Regions from separate parts of the Alteribacillus sp. HJP-4 genome, predicted to be linked through region 1. Evidence: predicted binding sites of a transcription regulator. Region 1 holds the regulator's gene; the other holds the start of a gene.

Region 1 (7,959 bases):
CATTTTCGAGCCATTTTGGAAGCCGGTCTTTTCTGACATACGGCTTTGCCTGTCGTCCATTACTGGAGCGGCTGCCATTTTCCTTCCAGTGCTTTCGTTCACGGTGTTCCTTTTTAGCAAGCTCCATTGCATCTTTAACGGATTTAAGCTGCTTGCGCGACCAGTGGCCGGCAATCTTCTGCACAAGCGTCTTATGAAGCTTCATATTGTTTGTCTGCATGACATAATCAATCAGCACATTTACAATTCCTGGCTGGAGCTGATATTCAAACAGCAGTGATTCGACCAGCTTCACATCAGTAGATGGCACCTTCGCGCCATCTGAAATACTTTCTAAAAAAGACAAAGGAGAGGTCTGTTCATAGTAGCGGACCATCTTCTCTTCATTTGTGGCAGGCTCTTTTTTATCCATTGTGCGCCACTCCTTCGGATGGACACGATAGCCAAGGGCCGGGGGCTCCGGACCGTATTCAAAACGGTACCAGTCCTGGACTTTTTTGCGAAGCTCCGCGGGATTGAGTGTGTCATCCGCCGTTAAAGACTGCTGAACCATCCGGCTCATTTCCAGCGGCTCGAGCCTGTACACAAATGCAAGCCGTCGAATCACCCATTTAATCTCTTCAGTCAGCATTGTCTCCCCATCAATAAATGCAGGAAGAGAGGCCTTCAACAGCTCAAAATCAAAGCCTTCTGTCCCAAAACTGATATCAGCCTTTTGGTCCTTTCCTATGTATTCTTTTCCTGCGGGCTCATCAGCAAGTTCATCGTGCAGCAGCATTTCAGAATATTGAAGAGATGTAAATATATCATTAAAAGAAGCTGTGACCTCCTGATAGGCCTCATGGTCAATAGCTTCAAGCAGGAAACGGCTCCGGATTTCGATATAGCGGTCTCTGCCTAATTTATTATATAAAAAAACACTTAAAACATCGTTTTGAAAAAACTCTGCAGGCGTCATAGGACGCTGCAATTCATATATAAATAAAGCAGTCGTCTCAGTACTTCTTTTAAAGGTGCGGATCAATCCAATGGCTTCGAGCTTCTGACGAGCGGCAAAAATATCGTCGAGCGGAAGGTTCAATAATACCATCAGCTCATGATGGGAAACTTCCGAACTCCATAAACAGTCACGCTCCAGTTTACTCCAAAGCGTTTGAAATAAGGAAATGGGAACCGTTCCAATAAGAGGCTGATACAAAAGGGTTAATGTTTTTTGATCACGCTCTCCGATAAAGTCGGAGGACCTTACTGCAAACCGATCCACCGGAAGCAGTTCCGTCCAATGAAGTGCCACTCTTTTTCCTCCTTCCGTAAATGCAGACTTTCAGAGAAAAAAGAGCTCCAAGCCTTTGCTTTAAGCTCCATCATCTCTGTCATCTTTTTTATCTTTACTTATTAAATCTTTTAATTCATTAATAAACACATTAATATCCTTAAACTGTCTGTAGACTGATGCAAAGCGGACGTAAGCAACATCGTCGACCCGAGAAAGACGCTCCATGACCAATTCTCCGACGTCCTCGCTTTTCACTTCCGATCTGCCATCGCTTCGTAAATCTCTTTCTACTTCATTTACGATATTTTCGAGTGTTTCCAAAGGGACGGGCCGTTTCTCGCAGGCACGGATCAAGCCCCGCAGTATTTTTTCACGGCTGAATTCTTCGCGGGTCCCGCCTTTTTTAACAACGATCAGAGGAAGCTCTTCGACTATTTCAAACGTAGTAAATCTGTGCTGGCACGCATCACACTCTCGGCGGCGCCTGATTGATCTACCTTCATTGCTTGGCCTTGAGTCCAAAACCCGTGTACCGTTTGATTGGCAGGCAGGACATCGCATTAGCTATCAACTCCGTTTTGAACACGACTGCAAAAGTACGACGCACGTTCATTATTACGTTCTATCATATCATTAATGAAAGGATGTTGGGAAGGTGGGAAGCTGGAATCATATTAATTTAAATGATGGCATAGAAAAACCCGGCCGGCAGCCGGGTTTTTCCTATTATAAAGCGTTTATCTGCGGAGCTTCTACCTTCACAGGCCCCATTCCTCTCGGCACTTCGACGGTTTCTTGTTTATCGGCGCCTAAAGAAGAAGCGATATAATCTGCAGCGACGTTCGGATTAATCCGGTCGCCGCATGTATATACATCAATGCTGGCATATCCATGCTCAGGAAAGCTGTGAATCGTTAAGTGCGATTCAGAAATAATAACGACCCCGCTCACTCCCTGAGGAGCAAATTTATGAAACGCGACCTCTCTCACTTCTGCTCCTGCCTTCAATGCAGCATTCACGAAAACTCGTTCAATATAACTCATGTCATTAAGCTTTTCCATGTCACATCCCCAAAGTTCCGCAATGACGTGTCTTCCCATTGTATCCATACGCGGATTCCCCCTTTTCAAATCAATTCATCATCATGTCTTTTTGTGTCGATTATCATGACGTGGCTTCAAAAGCTGGCAGCCATCACGTTACCACGGGGGAAAGTTAGTCCGAAATGAGGTCCTAACCCTTTCAGTAACGCTTCAATTTCAGCTTCATAATAGAAGTTTATTCACCTCTTATATGGAAGTTCACGAAAATTAGTATACTGACTTTATGCATTTTTTGCAATAAAAATTTATCAGTCACACAAGGCTCTTTAGCGCAGAAGCTCAGTAGATCTGGCTTAGCACAACACTGCTGAAAATAGTGAGGGCAGTCTTAAACTAAGAAGCCCTAAACCCCACGTTCCCTGCCGGGCGCTGGAAAAAACATGCATTTCCTGCTGCAGCCTTCTGACTGTTGTTTTTCCTCACGTAGTGGCCGTCTTTCGCTGACAGGCTTTTCAGCGCGTACTGTCGATGAACCTATGACGTGAAGCAGACCATTATTCGATACCGGCTTCCAGCAGCCAAATCTCTTTTTGCCTAAATTTTTTCCACATCAAAAAAAGCAGCCCGGCTGAGACAGCCGGAACTGCTTTTTTATGCACTCATCACTGATTTTTCGTGAATGTACCGACCGACATGACAGACGAGATCAACCACCCGGCAGGAATATCCCCATTCATTGTCGTACCATGCCAGCACTTTTACCTGACGGTCGTTGATGACCATCGTGGATAGGCCGTCAATAATAGAAGAATGTTCATTGCCGTTATAGTCCGATGATACAAGCGGATCGTCGTTATATCCAAGAATTCCTTTTAAATCGGTTTCAGATGCGATTTTGAGTACCGCATTCACATCTTTCTCCGTTACCTTATTTTTGGTATCAATAACAAGATCAACTAGAGAGACATTTGGTGTCGGCACACGCAGTGCCATTCCGTTCATTTTCCCTTCCAGGTTTGGCAGAACCTTGGCAAGTGCCTTTGCTGCTCCAGTGGATGTAGGAATAATCGACTGGCCGCAGGCTCTGGCACGGCGGAGATCCTTGTGCGGGTTATCAATATTATTCTGGTCATTTGTATACGAATGAATGGTTGTCATCAAACCGCTTTCGATCTCAAATGCCTGATCAAGCACCTTCGCTACAGGCGCAAGGCAATTGGTCGTACAGGAAGCGTTAGAGATGACATGATGCTTTGCCGGGTCATAGTCATCGTCATTAACGCCGACAACGATTGTCACATCTTCATCCTTGCCTGGTGCAGTGATAACGACCTTTTTTGCACCAGCCTGAAGATGAAGTCCGGCTGTATCTTTCGATTTAAATTTACCAGTGGCTTCGATCACAATATCTACGCCAAGCTCTTTCCAGGGCAGATTGAGCGGATCTCTATCGTTTAGTAGGTATACTATTTTTCCGTCTACGACAAGATCCCCGTCCTTGACTTCCACTTCTTTGTCAAACATACCATGAATCGTGTCATACTTAATAAGATGAGCGAGGGTTTCGGCAGGGTAGCTTGCGTTAACCGCTACTACATCAAGTTCTTCGTTCTGTATTGCTTTCCGGAATACCATCCGGCCGATCCGTCCAAATCCATTAATTGCCGTTTTTACTTTCATACAGACAGGCCTCCCTGCTAATTGTGTTACACTAAATTATCATTTTGTAGAATTAGTATATCACATTAAAATAGATAATGTACTGTTTTTTACAAAAAAAATTGCCCGTTTTTAACGGGCAGGCTTCATCTTCCATTTATGAATCACAATTTGCAGCTGGTCGAGAGTTTCTTGTATCGTGCCATTGTTATTAATGACTTCATCGGCAAACGCTTTTTTCTCATCAAGTGCCATCTGGGAGGCAATCCGGTCAGCAGCATCCTGCCCGCCGGCCTTGTCTCTATCCATTAACCGCTGCAGCTGTACTTCTTTCGTTACATATACGAGCAGCACCTTGTCTACCATAAATTGCAGCTTATTTTCTATAAGTAAAGGGATATCGAAAATAATCGTTGAATGTCCGTTCTGCTGTAGTTCGTCTTTTCTCTCGAGCATTCGCTTGCGAATGGAGGGATGCATAATCTGGTTCAGCAGCTGACGCTTTTCCTGGTCCTGAAAGATAATTTTTCCTAATTTTTTTCTTGCGAGCGTGCCGTCATGCTCTAATACATCCGGCCCGAAATGTTCTACAATTTTTTCATAGGCATCTTCTCCGGGCTCTGCCACTTCTCTTGCGATTTTATCAGCATCAACGACAGGGAACCCTTTTTCTTCCAGAGCGTTTCCAACAATACTTTTTCCGCTTGCAATGCCTCCAGTTAAGCCAATTACCATCTTTATCCCTCCTTTCCTCAGTTATGAAAGATTTAATAAACCTAAGCAGATAAGCAGAACACCCGGCGCAAAGGATAATTTCTGCACCGATTGAAATGCAGACAGTTTTTCGCCTGCAGATCTTCCACCGGCTAGAAAAAAGGCACATAATACAGCAACTGCAGCTGCAAGATAATAAGCATTCAGTCCGAGAAGTGCAGCGCTTATTCCTGCGCCAAAGGCGTCAAGAGATAAGGCTGCCGACAGCAGGACTGCTTCTCCCCAGCTTATGGAACCGGAGTCATCCATATCTGCTTTTTCAGGTGTTTTAATAATTTCAATCGTTTGTTTCATAAAATTAGTACTGCTGCCTTTATCGATTTCCAACGTTTCAGAAGCTGCCGGTTTTTCTTTTTTCATCACCTGCAGCACAGCCCAGCTGCCGATCGCGATTAACAGCATTCCGCCGATCGTTTCCGTAACAGCATCCGGTATAAATTGAGTGAGCAGGCCTGCCCCCGCTGCACCTAGCAGCACAGATACTCCAGAACAGATACTGATAAAAATCAGTACAGAGCTGGAGAGCTGAAGCTTGCGGAGGCCATATGCCAATCCAGTTCCAAAGCTGTCTACACTGACAGCAAATGCCAAAACAAATAGTGATATGAGTTGTGCCATGAAAGCTGGCTCCTCCCTGTCGATATCTACGACAGTATATGGAGGATTCACAGCAGGCGTGTATCCATATGAAAGATTTGACGAGTATTCGTGCTTTTAAGCGGGCTGGCAGCCAGGGCAGTAGTGGGTGCCGCGTCCGGCAACGACTGTTTTTTCAATGGGAATGCCGCACGTGTGGCACGGCTCATCCTTGCGTCCATAAACATTCAGCTCAAGCTGAAACATCCCCATCTCTCCGGCGCCGTTCACATAGGAGCGGACAGTACTTCCACCTTTTTTAACTGCTTCGTCGATTGTGCAATTAATCTCGTTCCAAAGCTTTTCTGTCTGCCTGTGGTTCAGGGCCGCAGCCTTTGCACCCGGGCGGATGCCGGCACGAAACAGTGCTTCGTCGACATAAATATTGCCCAGCCCTGCCACTACACGCTGATCGAGCAGTACAGTCTTTACATCACGGGCCGTCTTCGTAAAACAGGCGGATAGATATTCGGCGGTAAAAGCTTCATCATTAATAGGTTCCGGGCCCAGCTGGCGAAGCGGCATTTCCGATTGCTCTGTTCCTTTTTCAAACAAATGCATCGTCCCGAATTTGCGCACATCCCGGTAGCGGAGTTCACTGCCGTCAGCAAAGAAAAAGCGTACATGCGTATGCTTATCAGGCTCTTCTCCACTCCCCATCTCATACTTACCTTCCATTCGCAAATGAGAAACCATCACATAGTCCTGAAGATTTATTTTTAAAAATTTGCCCTGTCTTCCGATACTTTCAATCCTCTGGCCTTCAAGCATCGCGGCAAAGGCAAGCGCATCATCCGGTCTTTTTATAATGCGGGGCCAGCTGATCTCAGCGGTTTGAATTGTTTTTCCTGCCACCAATTTTTCCAGGGTGCGTCTTACCGTTTCAACTTCCGGCAGCTCCGGCATACTTCTCTCTCCTTATTTGGCGTCGTACCACGTGTCTCCATAAGAAACATCGGCTTTCAGCGGAACGTGAAGCTTCATTGTTTCCTCCATCACCTTTGGTACGAGTTTTGTCATTTTATGCAGTTCATTTTCAGGCACTTCAAAAATTAATTCATCGTGCACCTGCAGGAGCAGTCGGCTTTCGAGACCTTCGTCCTCCAGAGCCTTGCTGACATCCACCATTGCCTGCTTAATAATGTCAGCCGCCGTACCCTGAATCGGCGTATTCATCGCGGTCCGCTCTGCAAAACTGCGCAGGTTAAAGTTTCTGCTCGTAATATCCGGCAGATACCGGCGCCGCTGCAGAAGCGTAGAGACGTAACCTTTTTCACGGGCTTCATCTTTTACATCATCCATATATTCTTTAACCTTTGGATAGCTTGCCAGATACCGATCAATAAACTCCTGTGCTTCCTTTCTCGTAATACCGAGGCTCTGAGAAAGCCCATAATCGGAAATTCCATAAACAATGCCGAAGTTTACAGCTTTGGCACTTCTTCTCATATTCGAAGTGACGTCCTCTTCTTTGACATGAAATACATCCATCGCTGTTTTCGTATGAACATCCATATCCTTCTGAAATGCCTCAATAAGTCCCTCATCCCCTGCAATATGTGCCAGCACACGTAGCTCAATCTGGGAATAATCCGCAGCAAGAATCGACCAGCCTTTTTCTGATGGAATAAAGGCTTTGCGGATGCGGCGGCCTTCCTCAAGCCTAATCGGGATGTTCTGCAGGTTGGGCTCGGTCGAACTCAGCCTTCCCGTTTGAGTGAGGGCCTGATTAAAGATCGTGTGTATCTTATTTGTTTCTGGATGAATCACCTTTAAGAGTCCTTCAATATATGTTGAATTCAGCTTGGACACCTGGCGGTATAACAGCAGCTTCGGGATGATGTCATGCTGGCCCTCCAGCTTTTCCAGAACATCCGCAGCTGTGGAATATCCGGTTTTCGTTTTCTTAATTACTGGCAGGTTAAGCTTTTCAAATAAGATGGGACCCAGCTGTTTTGGGGAGTTAATATTAAACTCCGTTCCAGCAAGCTCATGAATTTCTGATTCAAGCTGAGCAAGCTTTTCATTGAGCTCGACTCCCATATTTTCCAGCTGGTCGTGATCCACATGCACACCGGTCGTTTCCATTTTACCGAGAATCAGAGAAAGCGGCATTTCGAGCTGGGAAAATAGTTCAAACTGCGCGTTATCTTTTAACTCTTTTTCCAGCTGATTCTCCAGTGCAAAAATGGCTTCGCCTTTTCGCACGAGGTGTTCAGCAAGGGCATGCTCCTCCGGTCTTGCGCGCTTTGCACCTTTGCCGTAAACTGCTTCATCGGTATCCACGACACGAAGACCCTTTCGCACAGCGATATCAGACACGCTGTGAGAAGATACGGATGGATCGATCAAATACGAGGCAATCTGCATGTCATGAACGACACCCGCAAGCGGAATTTCCTTCCAGCCCAATGCTACTACCGCACGTTTCGTATCAAACATATATTTTTCCATCGTTTCATCAGCTGCCCATTCTTTAAAGGCATCAGAGGAAAGAGCGGCCGCCTGTGGCACGAAAAAGCGACCGTTTTTGTTTACTAACGCAACCCCCCAGATGTCAGCCCGATGAT
Region 2 (7,959 bases), on a different contig from region 1:
TACCTTCCCAAGCCGGTGCTTCAAAAAGCAGGTAACCAATTTACTTGGAATTATGACTGCCCCGCTTCCATCGGTAGAGTAAAGCCATATTACGGGAATTTCGGAATCAATGTACGTGCCTATACGTATATTCGGACGATGGGAGCAGAAGGTCTGCGAAAAGTTTCTGAATACGCGGTTATCAATGCGAATTATTTAATGAGACGACTTGAGCCGTACTTTGAACTTCCTTATAATAAACATTGCATGCATGAGTTTGTTATTTCAGGAAAAAGGCAGAAAAAGCTGGGAGTGCGAACTCTTGATATGGCGAAACGTCTCCTTGATTTTGGCTATCATCCTCCGACAATATATTTTCCAATCAATGTGGAAGAGTGCATGATGATTGAGCCGACCGAGACAGAATCCAAAGAAACTCTTGATGAATTCGCTGATTCACTCATTCAAATTTCGAAGGAAGCAGAATCAGAACCGGAAAAAGTTCAGGAAGCGCCTCATACTACGGTAGTAAAACGGCTAGATGAGACATTGGCTGCGAGAAAACCAGTTTTAAAATATGAACGGGCAGCATCGACTTCTCCTGTTAATGTATAATAAAAAGCTGGGGACGGATAAGGGGAATTGTGCTTTGCCTCAGCCACCAAGGGAGCCCATACACTCCCTTTGATGACTTCAGCTGTTACTTTGTGAGCGTAAGGAAGCTGAAAAAGTTTAATTATCGAATGATAAGTGCATTTAATTGTTCGTATTTTCTATTTCGCAATCGACTTAGGAAATTATTTCGCATCAAATGAATAAACGCTTCCGACTATCATTTCTGATAATCGGAAGCGTATTTTTACTCTTCAGAGACGAAAACTATATTCAGGAAGAAAAATTTACTATCCAGCAGCCCATATTTTCTTCATGTGACCCTTTATGAGACTAAGAACCGTCAATATATTAACCTTTTTTTATTTTTCCGGTCCATTTTTTGAAGCCTTTTTTCAAATTATACAAATCTGTCGCACCACGTTTCTTCTTCAGCATCCGGGCTGCCTGAATACTTCTGCTCCCGGTATGGTCGTATAAATACACAGGTTTATCCGGACGAATTTCATTCATTCTCTGCTTCATCTGCGACAAAGGTATATTTCTCGCACCGAGAATATGACCGCCGTTATATTCCTTTGGTTCTCTCACATCTATTAATTGCGCTTTCCGGTAGCCTTTAATGAATTCTTCCTGGCTCAGCTCCGTTAAAAAACCAGGGGTTTTCAAGCGCCGCACCGCCAATACCGCCAGCAGACCAATTAATATCCCCCATAAAATCCAAGTAACCATGTTTTTCCACTCCTTTATATGATGACACCTGTCCCATGAAGTATTATAATAATCTTTTGGGTCAGAAGCAAAATAAATATTTGTGTTAATTCTATTATAACGTGTCCCTTTCTGGCTGTATAAAGAAATCCGTCACTTGTCGCAGACACTTTTTATTAGTGCAGTGGAAGCGATTATAAAAGATATAAGAGAGTTCATCATTCTTTTTTTTAGACAGATTCTTTGGTAGACTTTTTTCTGCACATGTTTTTATATTCGAAGGATTGGTGAAGCAGATGGATAAGGAAACATGGTACTTTATAAATTCGGGGACACGCTCTCCAGCTTATAACATGGCTATGGATGAAATGCTTCTGAGTTGGAATAGTGAAGGAAGTATGCCTCCGGTCGTCCGATTTTACGGGTGGGATCCGCCGACGCTTTCTGTCGGGTATTTTCAAAAAGTACTTAAAGAAATAAATATGGAAGCTGTAAAAAAGCACAATCTTGGTTTTGTAAGAAGACCGACAGGCGGACGGGGCGTATTGCATGACAAAGAATTGACCTATAGTGTGATTGTTCCAGAGGACCATCCTTTAATGCCGGCGTCAGTAACAGAAGCATATCGTGTAATCTCAGAGGGAATCCTGCAGGGATTCCGTCATTTAGGACTCCAGGCAGACTTTTCTGTGCCGAAAACAAAGGAAGAAGAAGCAGCCCTGAAAAATCCTAGATCTTCTGTTTGTTTTGATGCTTCTTCATGGTATGAGCTTGTCGTGGAAGGAAGAAAAATAGCTGGGAGCGCCCAGACAAGACAGAAAGGTGTGATTTTGCAGCACGGATCTATCATTCTTGATATTAATGAAGATCAGCTGTTTGATTTGTTTAATTACCCAAGCGAAAAGGTGAGAGAGAGAATGCAGCGGGCGTTCAAAAATAAAGCTGTTGCTATTAATGAGATTGCAGAACAACCTATCTCTATGGACGAATTAACTGCCGCTTTTCACAAAGGCTTTGCAGAAGGATTAAATGTTAAATGGAAGAAATATACTGTTTCTGAGGAAGAAGAAAAGCAGATACTGGAACTAGCCAATAAAAGATATAATTCGGCAGAGTGGAATTTTAAAAGGTAATAAGCGATTCCGGCACTTTAGGAATCGCTTTCTTTATACGAATTCGCGTCTCTCATAGTCCTTACGCTTTTCCTGCTATTAGAAGCATTCGTGTCTGATATTTTCCTGAAATGCCTGTTGAAGTTTTCGAGTTACAGTACCGATAGAATAATCAGCGCTGAATGTCCCTTCAACTTTAGTGACAGGAGTAATTTCCATTGTAGTGCTTGATACAAACATCTCATCTGCAAGCGCAGCTTCATGCATGGTAAACGCTTCTTCTTTCCATGGGATGGCATGCTCCTCAGCCAAGGAAAGTATCAGTTCTCTTGTAATCCCGTGCAAAATTAAATTAGTGGCAGGGTGGGTGTACAATATACCTTGTTGGACAATAAATACATTTGTAGAGGATCCTTCGGTAATAATATTTCCACGGTGCTGGATAGCTTCATGGGCCTGATTATCTTCCGCTTTTCGTTTGGCCATGACATTCCCTAATAAATTAATCGTTTTAATATCGCAGCGCAGCCAGCGTATATCCTCCACCGCATATAAGGTTATACCTTTTTTCTGCTTTTCCAGCGGTACGGGAGCTTCCTTTGTAAACCCTGTAACTACAGGAGCCAACGACCTTTCGTATAAATGATTTCTCTCCTGCTCGCCGCGGGTGGCCTGAATATAAATATATCCATCTTTTACGTTATTTTTTGAGATTAATGCTGCTGCATGCTTTTCTATTTCATCCTGGGTAAAAGGAAGAGAAAAATCGAGTTCAGCGGCACTCCGTTGTAATCTTTTCATATGTTTGTTCATTAAAAAAAAGCGCCCGTTGTATATACGGATAACTTCATATACACCATCACCGAAATAATACCCCCGGTCGTTAAATGGGATAACTGCTTCATTTTTTGGGATCATTTTATTATTTATCCACACATGTTCCATAGAATAATGCCTCCTTCATTCATTTTACGTATTTACCTTATCATGAAATAACAGTGAACTGCGAGTGAGAATAAACAGATCTCTTCTACATTTAGCAACCCAGAAAATTGATTGATAATAAGTATTACTCCGGCTTTTTCATTAGCATAAGTCATTTATCTCATGGATGCGCATTTTTCTAAAGTTGACAAAAAGTGTCGAATTCTATCTATTATCAATATATGGTGTATTTTATAAAATATCGAGCACTATATATTGATTTGTTGCTCCTTCTTTGATAAACTGAAACAAATCATACTAAGGGAATAGTTATACAAACTGTTCTTTGGGGAGGACGATTACTTGAGCACAACAATGCAGCAGGTGATGAAAATTAATAAAGAAAGCTTAAATGATGACATTGCGTATTTCCCTCAGGTGCACCCGATCACCGAGGATATGGAAATTACAAAAAAAGGTGTCTCCCGTCTCGTGATGCTTGATAGATACACTTTTAAAGATACTGAAAAGAAAACATTAAAGGCAGGGGATTTTGTCGTTCTGACCGTCAAGGAGGATCCTAAATTCCCTGCAAGAGGCTATGGATATGTAACCGCCCTTAACTGGGAAGCGGGCAGAGCAGATATTTATGTCGATGAAGATTTTCATCATGTGATTGATGACCCCCAGGAGGCAGCTGACGGAGTTGTCACCCGCTCGCTTGATGTCATTGAAAAGCCGCTTGAAATTTATTATGAGCAGATAGCTAAAAGAAATGCAACGGGACTAGCTTCAGTGGAAACGACTGAAGAGAGAAGAAGCAGTTCCTTTACAAAGTTTTATAAGCAATTGGTGAACATGAACTTTATTCCAGCAGGGCGTGTCCTATACGGAGCAGGCGCCCAGACGGATGTGACCTACTTTAACTGCTATGTGATGCCGTTTATGGAAGATTCAAGAGAAGGCATCTCTGAGCACCGCAAACAAGTCATGGAAATTATGAGCAGAGGCGGAGGAGTCGGAACGAACGGATCCACACTAAGACCGAGAAACACGCTTGCCAGGGGAGTAAACGGAAAATCTTCAGGCTCTGTATCATGGCTTGATGACATTGCCAAGCTGACGCATCTTGTAGAACAAGGCGGATCCAGGCGCGGAGCTCAGATGATAATGCTCGCAGACTGGCATCCAGATATTCTGGAATTCATTATTTCCAAAATGCAGAACCCGCGCATTCTTCGTTTTCTGCTTGAAAAAACGGAAGATGAGCAAATCCGACGGCTTGTAAAAGAAAAGCTGAAGTTCACTCCGCTTTCCGAAACAGAGGAATCAATGTATCAAGGTGTGCTGAATTATAAATCCATTCCAGGCCAGGGCGGCTTCAACGAAAAAGTCATAAGGGAAGCGGAAGAAAAACTGCAGACCGGGGGAACGTTTACTGTTAACTCTCCTGAGTTTCTAACCGGCGCGAATATATCCGTCTGTCTGACAGATGAATTTATGAAAGCAGTCGAAAATAATGAAGATTACGCACTTCGTTTTCCAGATGTTGAAAATTATTCACAGGAAGAAATGGCTGTTTACAATAAAGAGTGGCAGGAGAGCGGTGATGTCCGAGAATGGGAAGAACGAGGCTGCGGCATTCGGACGTATCGCACGATAAAAGCAAAAGAATTGTGGAAGCTTATCAATATTTGTGCTACCTACTCTGCAGAACCTGGTATTTTCTTTATTGATAATGCCAATGAGCAGACAAATGCACAAAGCTACGGACAAAAAGTGGTGGCGACGAACCCTTGCGGCGAGCAGCCCCTTGCTCCTTATTCCGTCTGCAACCTGGCTGCGGTAAATCTTGCAGAAATGGCTGATAAAGAAGAATGCCGAGTAGATTTTGATAAATTAAAAGACACGGTTAAGACCGGTGTAAGAATGCAGGACAACGTAATTGATGCCACACCGTATTTTCTCGAGGATAATACGAAGCAGGCGAAAGGTGAGCGCCGCATCGGACTTGGCGTTATGGGGCTTCATGACCTGCTTATTTATGCAGAAACAGTATACGGTTCAGAAGAAGGCAATGTATTAATAGACCAGATTTTTGAAACAATTGCAACAACTGCATACCGGACAAGTATTGAACTGGCAAAAGAAAAAGGAAGCTTTCCATTTTTAATTGGAAAGACAGAAGAAGAGACAGTACAGCTTCGTGAACAGTTCATTAATTCAGGCTATATGAAGAAAATGCCGGAAGATATCCGGCAGGGCGTGCTCGACCACGGAATAAGAAACTCCCATCTCCTTACAGTTGCTCCGACTGGCAGTACCGGTACGATGGTAGGAGTAAGTACAGGGCTCGAGCCGTACTTCTCATTTAAGTATTTCCGCAGCGGCCGTCTGGGTAAATTCATTGAAGTTAACGCTGAGATTGTACAAGAGTATCTCAGCCGTCATCCTGGAGAAGCCGGAGAAGAGCTTCCAGAATTTTTTATCTCAGCGATGGATCTGTCTCCAGAAGCACATGCAGATGTTCAGTGTGTTATCCAAAAATGGGTGGACAGTTCACTTTCAAAGACCGTTAACGCACCACGCGGATATACAGTGGAGCAGGTGCAGAAGGTGTATGAACGGCTCTATAATGGCGGGGCAAAAGGCGGAACCGTCTATGTTGATGGAAGCCGCGAAGCCCAGGTGCTTTCCTTAACAGCTGAAGATAACAGCTTTGAAGAAGAGCACGAAATGAAAGAACGTCCCGACCAAAAAGTGGTACTTGTTGATACAATAAAAGACATTCGTTCTACCACCGTAAATTTCGGAAATGAAATCGGGGACACTTGTCCAGTCTGTCGCGAAGGAACGATTGAAGATATTGGCGGCTGTAATACGTGCACGAATTGTAACGCCCAGTTAAAATGCGGACTTTAAATGTATAGATAGAGAAAAAGGGGCAGCCTGAACGGAGTCCACTGAAAAACTGAATGGCTATGAAAAGTAGTTTTCTTAAAAAGCGGTCTGCGTGGAATTTAGCTTCCATACAGACCGCTTTTCAACTAATTTTAAGAGGTTTGTGCCCTCTATTTCAATTTGGAAATGAGTTTGATTTCACTTTCTTTCGGGTAGTTGATATTTTCCTTTGCCTAATAAGCTGAATCTCCAATGATTTCCTTCACTTCTAATCCAGCCTCTTGACTTTTCTTCGTTAACTCAGGTAAATGCTTCTTTCTTTCCTTATAGGATCGATTTGAGCGTGGTCAACTTTTCATGTAAACTAAAGCAAGTGCAACAATTTTTCATTAAATAAACTATATTGTTATAGACATTGGGGGGAGTTCGTATGCCAACTCCAAGCATGGAGGATTATTTAGAACGAATCTATCAGTTAATAGAAGAGAAAGGTTATGCACGTGTTTCCGATATAGCCGAGGCACTGGATGTGCACCCTTCCTCTGTTACCAAAATGGTTCAGAAACTTGATAAAAAAGAATATCTTATTTACGAAAAGTACCGGGGGTTAATTTTAACAGCAAAAGGGAAAAAAGTTGGAAAAAGGCTCGTCTACCGCCATGAATTACTTGAAGACTTTTTGAAATTAATTGGAGTAGAAGGAAAGTATATATTTGAAGATGTAGAAGGAATTGAACATCATCTAAGCTGGGATGCGATTGATCGAATAGGCGACGTAGTTCAGTATTTTCAGGAAAATGAATCCAGAGTGAAGGAATTAAGAAACATTCAGCAGCAAAATGAAATAGATTCAGAATAATTCTGCGATAACGTTTTGGTGATCCATTCCCTCATTCACAGACTCGACTGAACAAACCGGCTGGACTGTTGAGGAGCAAAGACAGTTAAGCAGTGCGGCATAAAAGGAGGCTGCTATTGACTCAATAACAGGGAAGCTGGCTCTTCTTCCGGCCGCCGGACCCACGTTCGGAGACCGGTATAGTTTTATGTACAAAAATCCGTCTGCAGGAATAGTAAGAATAAACACCTATCCTTTTTCCAATTCATACGATGGAAAAAGGGAGGAGTGGTATGATGAAGGTCGATGCTGTATTTGCCGGAGGAGGGGTAAAGGCTTTTACTTTTATTGGAGCAATGAAAGCACTTGAGGAAAACAATTATTCGATAGAACGAGTAGCTGGCACCAGTGCAGGGGCCATTACAGCAGCTCTCATTAAAGCCGGGTATACAGCAGAGGAACTAACCTCAATCCTTCTGCCGGTTGAATCAAAGGACATTCTTGATGAAACATTGGTGACCGAGTATCTACCCTGGCTTGCCTGGCTGCTAGTGTACCGGAAGCTCGGCCTCTATAAAGGGGAGAAACTCGAAAATTGGATTCAGGAGCTGCTGAGAAGAAAAGGAGTGCATTCTTTTCGGGATCTGCCGGAGGGCAGTCTTAAAATAATAGCATCGGATGTAACAGCCGGAAGAATGATTGTATTTCCGGATGATATCCCCAGCTACGGCAAGAATATATCCACTTTTCCACTTTCACGTGCAATTAGAATGAGCTGTAGTCTGCCTTATTTTTTTCAGCCGGTTAAATGGAAAATGACGAAAAAGAAAAACCACCTTATTTTAGATGGTGGCCTGTTAAGTAACTTTCCAATGTGGATAT

Evidence for each region. The regulator NrdR, encoded in region 1, represses ribonucleotide reductase genes. The targets are predictions, from matches to a motif close to AACACNATATATNGTGTT.
Region 2: a site for NrdR is predicted at 3,604-3,621, ahead of ACE4RR_RS09235 (vitamin B12-dependent ribonucleotide reductase). Genes of this name have one in related genera too.

What each region holds. Positions count from the first base shown of each region.
Region 1 covers NZ_JBHIKY010000023.1:2,703-10,661, forward strand. Annotated here, with positions in the region: gene ACE4RR_RS17025 (replication initiation and membrane attachment family protein) at 1-1,294, opposite strand, end outside; gene nrdR (transcriptional regulator NrdR) at 1,355-1,837, opposite strand; gene speD (adenosylmethionine decarboxylase) at 2,003-2,386, opposite strand; gene ACE4RR_RS17040 (glyceraldehyde-3-phosphate dehydrogenase) at 2,972-4,000, opposite strand; gene coaE (dephospho-CoA kinase) at 4,112-4,714, opposite strand; gene ytaF (sporulation membrane protein YtaF) at 4,736-5,371, opposite strand; gene mutM (DNA-formamidopyrimidine glycosylase) at 5,468-6,295, opposite strand; gene polA (DNA polymerase I) at 6,308-7,959, opposite strand, start outside.
Region 2 covers NZ_JBHIKY010000008.1:33,343-41,301, reverse strand. Annotated here, with positions in the region: gene gcvPB (aminomethyl-transferring glycine dehydrogenase subunit GcvPB) at 1-594, shown strand, start outside; gene ACE4RR_RS09250 (rhodanese-like domain-containing protein) at 943-1,323, opposite strand; gene ACE4RR_RS09245 (lipoate--protein ligase family protein) at 1,599-2,435, shown strand; gene dat (D-amino-acid transaminase) at 2,514-3,359, opposite strand; gene ACE4RR_RS09235 (vitamin B12-dependent ribonucleotide reductase) at 3,714-6,260, shown strand; gene mntR (transcriptional regulator MntR) at 6,670-7,098, shown strand; gene ACE4RR_RS09225 (patatin-like phospholipase family protein) at 7,371-7,959, shown strand, end outside.